Regions from separate parts of the Serratia entomophila genome, predicted to be linked through region 1. Evidence: predicted binding sites of a transcription regulator. Region 1 holds the regulator's gene; each other region holds the start of a gene.
What was found. Region 1 encodes Fur, which represses iron uptake genes when iron is present. Its sites were predicted from a motif close to ATAATAATGAGAACNACTATCAA; they were not measured.
Positions count from the first base shown of each region.

Region 2: ftnA (non-heme ferritin) is a predicted target of Fur. The motif match lies at 1,684-1,706, and genes of this name have one in related genera.
Region 3: feoA (ferrous iron transporter A) is a predicted target of Fur. The motif match lies at 1,781-1,803, and genes of this name have one in related genera.

Region 1 is NZ_CP082787.1:1,295,096-1,298,403, reverse strand. It holds gene ybfE (LexA regulated protein) at 192-479, shown strand; gene fldA (flavodoxin FldA) at 731-1,270, shown strand; gene fur (ferric iron uptake transcriptional regulator) at 1,603-2,049, shown strand; gene KHA73_RS06360 (beta-N-acetylhexosaminidase) at 2,243-3,308, opposite strand, start outside.
Region 2 is NZ_CP082787.1:1,998,626-2,001,933, reverse strand. It holds gene copD (copper homeostasis membrane protein CopD) at 1-296, opposite strand, end outside; gene yobA (CopC domain-containing protein YobA) at 300-683, opposite strand; gene ftnA (non-heme ferritin) at 1,011-1,529, opposite strand; gene KHA73_RS09780 (DNA polymerase III subunit theta) at 1,894-2,124, shown strand; gene KHA73_RS09775 (SLC13 family permease) at 2,240-3,308, opposite strand, start outside.
Region 3 is NZ_CP082787.1:151,492-154,799, forward strand. It holds gene feoB (Fe(2+) transporter permease subunit FeoB) at 1-1,384, opposite strand, end outside; gene feoA (ferrous iron transporter A) at 1,446-1,670, opposite strand; gene KHA73_RS00620 (Tex family protein) at 2,255-3,308, opposite strand, start outside.

The sequences.
Region 1 (3,308 bases):
AGCATTGTCGTTGCTCTATCTGCTGGGGTAATATGGCGCGCTATAATTTTGCCGCCACGTCCAGCGTGTTCGCTAACGCCAGTCTGGGGGTGAATTTGGGTTAGGGTTTATTGGCCCGAAGTGTGTTAACCGAACCGTCCGGAAGCGTGTAAGCGCTTTTTGATGCAAACTCCCTTGCAGTACCGCTACCTATGGCAAAAGAACAAACGGATCGCACGACGCTGGATCTGTTCGCAGATGAACGCCGGCCGGGGCGCCCGAAAACCAACCCGCTATCTCGCGATGAACAGCTTAGAATCAATAAGCGCAATCAGCTACGGCGCGATAAAGTGCGTGGTTTGCGGCGCGTAGAGCTGAAAATCAACGCGGATGCGGTGGACGCCCTGAACAAACTGGCGGAACAGCGCAACATCAGCCGCAGCGAGCTCATCGAGCAAATGCTGCTGGCGCAACTGGCGGAAGAACAGCCAGAACATTGATCTCTTCGGCCGCACGTGCGGCGCGGCGTTATGGATGACGCCGGATCAGCACCGCTTTACTCTCCTCCGGCATCGCATAAATGCGATAAAACCCCGGAGTAAATTTCTGGCATGATACGTGTTTACCGGTAAGAGACAGCGCCCTGATGGCGCCCGCCAGCTCTTGCCATGGCATCATTTTAATCGGTGTTAGCGGGGTCAGCACTAACATCGTGTAATGCAATTAATTGAATTTAAAGGTTATACGCGATATGGCTACTGTAGGCATTTTCTTTGGCAGCGACACTGGCAATACCGAAAACATTGCCAAAATGATCCAGAAAATTCTTCAGAAACAGTTTGGCGACGATGTGTCTGAAATTCACGACATCGCCAAAAGCAGCAAAGAAGATCTGGAAGCTTTCGATATCCTGCTGCTGGGTATCCCAACCTGGTACTACGGCGAAGCGCAGTGCGACTGGGATGACTTTTTCCCGACGCTGGAAGAAGTGGACTTCAACGGCAAACTGGTGGCGCTGTTCGGCTGCGGCGATCAGGAAGACTACGCGGAATACTTCTGTGACGCGATGGGCACCATTCGCGACATCATCGAACCGCACGGCGCGGCCATCGTCGGCCACTGGCCGACCAAAGGCTACCACTTCGAAGCCTCCAAGGGCCTGGCGGACGACAACAACTTCATCGGTCTGGCGATCGACGAAGACCGTCAGCCTGAGCTGACCAACGAACGTGTCGAAGCCTGGGTCAAGCAGATAGTCGAAGAGCTGAGCCTGGCCGAAATCCTTGGCTAAACGGCCATTGCCGTCCAAAGGTTGAACAATAGCCCTGCAAAGTGCATAGTGTTGCCAGCAGGGCCGTCATCGGCAGTATGGATTGCTGCAATAGAAGTTACAGATTGGTAACTTCCCACATCGTCACGGTAGACTGAGATATCGGTTTATCCCACCCATCAAAGCGTTGCATGCACAACATGCAATAGTGCAATTATATCTTTGTTAACAACCGGCGGTTTCCATTTAGGACAACCGGTTCTATAATGAGACGCAATTAACTCTTTGTGCCGACCGATGCCACAGGCGAGAACGCCTCAACTTGATTAGCATAGTAACAGGACTGAATCCGCATGACTGACAACAACACCGCATTGAAGAAGGCCGGCTTAAAAGTCACGCTTCCGCGACTCAAAATCCTGGAAGTACTGCAAAATCCGGAATGCCATCACGTCAGTGCGGAAGATTTGTACAAAAAACTGATAGATATGGGCGAAGAAATCGGACTGGCGACGGTTTACCGCGTGCTGAACCAGTTTGATGATGCGGGCATTGTGACTCGTCACAATTTCGAAGGCGGTAAATCCGTGTTCGAACTGACCCAGCAGCACCACCACGATCACCTGATTTGCCTGGACTGCGGCAAAGTGATCGAATTCAGCGATGAATCCATCGAAGCGCGCCAGCGTGATATCGCCAAGCAACACGGCATCAAGCTCACCAACCACAGCCTGTACCTGTACGGCCACTGTGAAATCGGCGACTGCCGCGAAGACGATACGCTGCACGACAAGAAGTAACCCGTTATCGGGATTAAAGAACCGCCTCAGGGCGGTTTTTTTACGCCTGTCGCCGGCGGGCAAAAAAAATCCCCGGGCCAGCCGGGGAAAGATCACGTCATGAAATGGAACAATTGCAGCGGCACAGCTCCACGTACTTCCCTCACTTCAACATCGGCCCGCTGCCGACACGCAGCGGGCCGCACTACCTGACTTAAACTTTCTCGGCGCGGCCGTGACGCTTGCCGTCCGGGCTTACCGCTCGAACCTGCACTTCGCCGCTCACCGCCGGCCTGGCTTTGGCGTCGTAACGCTGCCATTGCTTGCCGCCGTCGGTGGAGTACTCGATGCCCAGCCCCGGCAGAGAGATATTCGCCTCCAGCTTGCCGCCCATCACCCGGGCGCCCGGCACCGGCAGGCGATAGCTGACGCCGCCCTTGTCCAGCTTGGCCAACTCTCGTTGCCCCAGCAGGTTGGCGAAGCGCAGCCAGTCCTGAGCCAGGGCTTTGCCATCGACAAAGTGAGTTTCCCCACCCTTGTACTCGCGGCCGGCTTTATAATCCCGTTCCCAGGCAGCGCGGTGCCAGGCACGTTCCGCCACCGACAGAGCGCGCGGGAAGATCATGTACTCCATCTCAGGGTCGGTGCGCTGGGTTTCGCTCCACAGCTGGGCGGAAATGCCATAGGCGCCCGGCCAGGGTTTGTCGCTCCTGGCGGCGAAGTGATTGCCGTCACGGTCTACCGAGGTTTCAGCGTTCTGCGGCAGGTTATCCGGCGCGAAGCTGAACATCTTCTGTTCGTCGCTGAAGCGGGTACCCCAGTAGTAGCCGCGCTCATCCGGATTCACTTCGTACGGGAAGTCCATATAGACGTAATCCGGGTTGGAGATGATCACCTCATAGCCCTTGTTAGCCCAGTCGTTGGCGCTGTCGAAACCGCCCCAGTACAGGGTGTCCCAGAAGTTCACGCCCACGCGCGAGGTAGCGAACGCCTTGGCGTTCTTTGCATCTTTCAGGCCGTCCTGCCAGGCCTGCATTCTGTCGATGCCGTGCGCCTTCACCAGTTGGCTAACCTCCTGCCCGAAATAGCTCGGCAGGTGTTCCATATCGGCCACCTTGCCCTCTTTAATCATCGCCTGGCATACCTGGGATTTCGCCCAAGGCTTGTCTTCTTTGCTCTGGTCAATAACGCCTTTGCCGGCTTCGCGCTTGGTCAAATCGGTGTAACCGGCCCCCAGACGAATGTTTTTCGCTTCGTCACCGCCAAAGTGCCAGGTGCGA
Region 2 (3,308 bases), 700 kb from region 1:
AGATGCCAGCGCCACACTTCGCCGAAGGTGGTGCCGAGCACCGCCCACCAGACATCCAGCCGCCAGGTATCCTCCCAGCCCTCGCCCATTTGCCCGGCCTGAACGGCCAACAGCGCCACGGCGGAAAGCCCGGCGAGCCAGGTGCAGGAGACCAGCAAAGGACGCATGTCACGGGTGAGATACGGGGAAAGGCGCTGCGGCGACAATAAGGCGGTGAACAGGCTGACGCCAAACATCAGCATCACCGCCGCAAAGTGCACCAAGCGACACAGAACGAACAGGGTCGCCAGACTCATCGATTAGTTGACGGTGAAGCTGTACTGGCCTTTGGTTTTATGGCCGTCGACCGACACGACGTGCCAGCTGACGCTATATTTGCCCGCGCGCAGCTCGGCTTCGATCGGCAGATTAACCTGGGTGTTGTTGTTTGGATCGAGCTTCAGTTTGCCGGTTTTCACCGGGGCGTTATCCGGGCCGGTGATCTTGATGCCGCTGAAGTTAGGCTCGATGCCCTCAGAGAAGCTGAGCGTCAGCGCTTTTGGCGCCGGGCTGACGGTGGCATTGGCCGCGGGTGTCTCCACCTTCAGGTGCGCGTGCGCCAGCGCCTGTTGTGAAGAAAGGCCGACAAACAGCACGAAAACGGTGGAAAGCAGGCGATATGAGGAACGAATTTTACCGATCACAGTGGTATCCCTTAAAAGCAAAGATCGAGGGTAATAAGGATTAAGGCCAACAGCCAAAGCGATGTATCAGCGGCCCCAACCCATCGCAAATGATTGCGCCACGGGTAAACAGAAGAACGGAGTTAATTAGCTAACTCGCTGCTTTGACTTTCTACCTTCCCTGTAGCGTATCGGGTCAAATGATAACGACCGTCCCCTGGCAAGTCGAGCACATCACTGGCATTTTGCGATCGGGCAGCACGTATCGCTGTATAACCGCGATAAACGCAAGGCATAAAAAAACCGCGCGCCAGGCAATAAGCCCAACGCGCGGTTTCAAAAAATCGATTAGCCCTGGCCGTTGCCGTTTTCGCCGGCGGCGCCCATTTTCTTCAGATCTTTGTCGATGAAGAACAGGCCTTTGCCGCTGGTGCCCACCAGCGCCAGCTTGTCCAGCACAGATTTAAACAGCTTCTCTTCTTCATGCTGTTCGGCAACATACCACTGCAGGAAGTTGAAAGTGGAGTAGTCATGCGCGGTCATGGCGGCGTGCGCCAGTTCGTTGATCTGGCGCGTGATCAGCTGCTCGTGCTCGTAAGTCTGCTGGAACACGTCCGCCAGGGATTCAAACTCAACCGGCGGCGCGGCGATGGAGCCCAGCAGGGGCAGAGCACCAGTGTCGCTCAGGTAGTCGAACAGACGCTGCATGTGTTGCATCTCTTCCTGAGAATGTTCTTTAAGGAATGCCGCGGCGCCTTCAAAGCCTTTGTCGCTGCACCATGCGCTCATTTGCAGGTACATGTTGGCCGAATAGAACTCCAGGTTCAGTTGCTCATTCAGCTTCTTGGTCATTTCTTGCGTCAGCATAATGATTCCTTTTATTTTGCAGGTCGTGAATTTAATTTTTCCGCATTATGCCCTGATGAATTAAAAATAAAAACACCTTATTTACATTAAATTCAAACAAGCAAAAAACAACATAAATATCAACAAGTTAAATATAAATTAATTATTCATTCAAATTATTATGATAACTATTTTCATCTTTATATTTAATCAAAAAGCGAATCATTCTTATTTAAGAAAATAAATAAATCACATTGCCATGGCGGCGTTAAATAACCGTTAAAGCAGCAGAGTCACTATTGCATCGGCGCATCGGGCTTGCCAAGCGCCGCCCGGTGCATTACCTTCTGCGCAGATTCAATGCGGCAACGGTAAGGAGCATAAGGTGGGTTACAATCTGGCAGAACTTTCCAAAGAAGAGATGGACAAGGTGAACGTGGATCTCGCCGCCTCTGGCGTGGCGTTCAAAGAGCGCTATAACATGCCGGTGATCCCGGAAGTGGTGGAACGCGAGCAGCCGGCCCACCTGCGCGACTATTTCCGTGAACGCCTGGCGCACTATCGCGTCGAATCGCACAAGTATTCACGCCTGCCGTACGAGCCAAAATCCAAGTAACTTCCGCAAGGGGCAGCCCCATCAGGCATGGCGGTTGATAATTTGACCGCCTAGGGATCCAGTGCCGATAGGGTACGCTAAAAACGGCCCCCTTGGCGGAAAGCACTCCCTGATTTCAATAAATCACTCCACACGTAACCAATATAATCGCCAGGATAATGGTGGTTATCGGAAGAAGCATCAATTGAACGAATAATTTTTTCCTCTCTTTATCTTCGCTTACCCCGGCCAACACCAACGCTCCCCCGGTTGAGAAAGGCGAATATCCCGTAAAGGTGGCAAATACGGTAACGACTGAAAATAACAACTCAGTATGTGTGCTGTTAACTTTTGGAATGATAGGATATATCGTAGGCATAACGGCGCCCATCGTAGAGGAAAAAAGCGCCATGATGGATGAAATAATACCCACAACGTACACAATAAAATGGCTATCTTTATCTGCATTTAGCGTGTTAATCCAACCAGATAAAATATCCATCGTTCCCAGCTTTATCGCCAACTCTATCAACATTCCCAGCCCGCAAATCATCATTATGATGTCCCATGGGATATTCTTCATCGCATCCCTTTCATTCCCAGCTTTGAATAACAAACAAAGAACGATGCCGACAAAAGACAGAAACGCGGGATCGAGAAATTTAACTGACATTTTAATATAGCTATTGGCAGGATCGATGGCCAACAGAACCGCCGGAACTATGACCAGGATGAATACGATGCAAACCAATAGCAGTGTCATCTTTTGTTTTTTCGCCAGACGCTCTGGCGGGAGCATGTTTTCTGACGGCCTGATTTTGTACCCTTTAAATATGAAGTAAGCCAAAAAAAACACGACGGTGTGGGCAATAAAAGTATTGCGCGATACCGCCATAGTGTACCGCATGGCCATTTCTGGCGTATAGCCGGCATTCGCAATCAAAGCGTGAGTTACGCGGCCACCCAGCGTAAAGGGATTGAAACCGCCCGCACAGGCGCCACTGTATACAATAATAGCCGCTAGCATTTTATGCATTTTTATCTGCGATGAAATTATCATGACCAATGGTGATATAAATGCAAATGCTGCGTAGTGCCCCGGCCCAACTCCAGAAAATATGACCACGCAAAAGTATAATACAATAGGAATTGCCCAGGGCCTGCTCTGGGTTTTATAAACTATTTTTTCCGCAATCAATGACAGA
Region 3 (3,308 bases), 1.1 Mb from region 1:
GCATATACAGCGAGAACACCACGCCCGCGCCGTCCTGGCCGAAGAAGGCGGCGGCGAACACGGCAAAGATTGCCAGACGGGCGCCGCACGACATGAAAGGCGCCATCATGATGGTAATCAGCCGCTCGCGCTGGGCGTCCAGCGTGCGGGCGCCCATGATGGAAGGCACGTTGCAGCCGAAGCCGACGATCAGGGGCACGAAGGATTTGCCCGGCAGCCCGAGCGCCTGCATCAGGCGATCCATGACGAAGGCCGCGCGCGCCATGTAGCCGGAGTCTTCCAGGAACGAGAGGAACAGGTACATCATGCCGATCTGCGGCACCAGCGGCAGCACGGTGTTGATGCCGCCGCCGACCCCCTGCGCCAGGAAGATGGTCAGCCACGCGGGGAAGTGCAGCGTACCACCGAGCCACTGGATGCCCTGAATGAAGATGGCCGCCGAGCCGATATCGAAAATCGGCTGCAGCGCGCCGCCGATGTTGATCGCCAGCAGGAACATCAGGTACATCACCAGCAGGAAGATAGGCACCCCGAGCCAACGGTTGAGGATCAGGTTATCCAGCAGTTCGGTCAGGCGATTCGGCATCGCCTGCTGCGCGTTGCTGACCGCATCGCACAGCGCGGCGATCGACTGGTAGCGGGCATCGGCAATCACCAACGCCGGGTCTTCCTGCTGCTGCCGTTGCAGCGTCTGCCTGGCCGCCGGCAGCAGTGCGGCGGCGCCGCCCGCCAGGCTGTGGCTGTAGATATCCCCCTCCAGCATCTGCAGCGCCAGCCAGCGGCGTTGTTCCGTCGGCAGGGTTTGCGGCATGGCGTCGCTCAGCGTGGCGACCTCTTTCAGCAGCAGCGGCGGGTAATTCACCAGCGCCTTCAGCTCGTTGAACCGGTGGTGGTCGATCATTTGCTTCAGCACGCCGATGCCGTCGGCCCGGGTGGAGACCATCGGCACCACCGGGCAGCCGAGGCGCGCCGACAGCGCGGCGACGTCGATGTCGATGCGCTGGCTTTTGGCGATGTCGAGCATGTTCAGCGCGACGATGCAGGGAATGCCCAGTTCCAGCAGCTGCAGCGTCAGGTAAAGATTGCGCTCCAGGTTGGAGGCGTCGACCACGTTGATCAACAGATCGGCGTCGCCGCTGAGGATATAGTGGCAGGCGATCTGTTCGTCGAGCGAGGTTTGCTCCGAGATGGTGGTCAGGGAATAGGTGCCCGGCAGATCGACCAGCTTGGCCTCAGACTGCGGCGTCGCGAAGTGGCCCTCCTTGCGTTCGACCGTAACGCCCGCCCAGTTGCCGACCCGCTGTCTGGCCCCGGTCAGCTGATTGAACAGCGTGGTTTTACCGGAGTTTGGATTGCCTATTAAGCCGATGGTGAGTTTTTTCATAATCCAGGGTGATACCAGTCAGTGAAAACAGCGCCGACGCAGCGGAGCGGCGGCAAACGGGTCAGGACTGGCCGTCGAGCAGCAGCAGGGCCAGGTCTTTTTTACGCAGCACCAGGCTGACGCGGCGGGTTTTTATTTCTATCGGATCGCCGAGCGGCGCGACGCGCACCACGTCGAATGAAGAACCGGGCAGCATGCCGAGCGATAACAGTTTCTGGCGATAGGCTGCGCCAATCTCGCTGGAGAAGCCGACGATTTTATAGGCGTGTTTAGGCTGAAGTTGCATGTTATTAACCTTTCGCGAACCGATGATAGTCGGGCTGATGATTATTAAGCGTTGCCGGTTAACAGCCGGCGTTATTCATCCATAAGGTCATGCGCTAAATAAGGGAAATAATGGTAATGAGAATCATTGCCAAAATCAATACAAAAAGTAGGGCTATCGTAACCAATTATTATGCACCCTTCGCTGCCGGTGGCATTGCCTTACCGGCAGCCGTTTTACCACCGCCCACGGTGCGGCACAAATGAGAATGGCGGGTTAAATCCGTTACGCAATTGCGGCGGTTTTTTCCCGTTTGCAAAATAAGGCGGCGGCCGGATCGCTTTTTATTTGCACCGCAGAAAATTTAATAACATTTTCCTGGCTGAATGCGAGCGGTAACCATTTGTGTTTCGCCCATAAATCGCAAAATGAAAACGGGGTGTTAATTGAAGTGTTAATAAAGGGCTATCGGTGGCGATTTACCGAGGGGGAGATTGAGAGGCGGGGGGGAGAATAAAAAGTTGGCGGTTTATTGAGGCGGGTCAAAAAAGCGTTGCGATAATTTGCGGCAAGGGCGGAGCAAACTCCGCCCTGAATAGCCAGGCTTAACGTTTTTTACCGAACGCCGCCGCCAGGGCATCGCCCATGGCGCTGTTGCCGGCCGGCGCGCTGGCGCGCGGCTTGGTTTTGTTGGCCGGCGCCCGGTTGGCGTTATCGCGCGCCGGCGCCGCCGTGCCGCCGCCGCGGCGCGGCGAGCCTTCGCCCGGCTGTTCATCCAGGCGCATGCTCAGCGCGATGCGTTTGCGCTGCAGATCGACCTCCATCACCTTCACTTTGACGATGTCGCCGGCTTTCACCACGGTGTGCGGATCTTCAACAAACTTATCCGCCAGCGAGGAGATATGCACCAGGCCGTCCTGATGCACGCCGATATCCACAAAGGCGCCGAAGTTAGTGACGTTGGTGACCGAACCTTCGAGGACCATTCCCGGCTGCAGATCGTTGAGGGTTTCAACGCCTTCGGCAAAGGTGGCGGTTTTGAACTCAGGGCGCGGGTCGCGGCCTGGTTTCTCCAGCTCTTTCAGAATGTCGGTTACCGTCGGCATACCGAACTTTTCGTCGGTAAAGTCGCTGGCCTTCAGGCTGCGCACCGCCGACGAATTGCCCATCAAATCCTGCAGCGCCTGCTGGGTGGCGGCCAGAATGCGTTCCACCACCGGGTAGGTTTCCGGGTGAACGGTGGAGGCGTCCAGCGGGTTGTCGCCGTGGTTGATGCGCAAGAAGCCGGCGCACTGTTCGAAGGCCTTCGGCCCCAGGCGGCTGACTTTCAACAGCTGCTCGCGATTGCTGAAGCGGCCGTTCTCATCACGCCAGTTGACGATGTTCTGCGCCATCATGCGCGTCAGACCGGCCACGCGGGTCAGCAGCGGCACAGAAGCGGTATTCAGGTCGACACCGACGGCGTTCACGCAGTCTTCCACCACCGAATCCAGTTTCTTGGCCAGCTGGCTCTGGCTGACGTCGTGCTGATACTGGCCGACGCCGATGGATTTCGGGTCGATCTTCACCAGCTCCGCCAGCGGATCCTGCAGGCGGCGGGCGATGGATACCGCGCCGCGCAGCGAGACATCGAGGTTAGGGAATTCCAGAGCCGCCAGT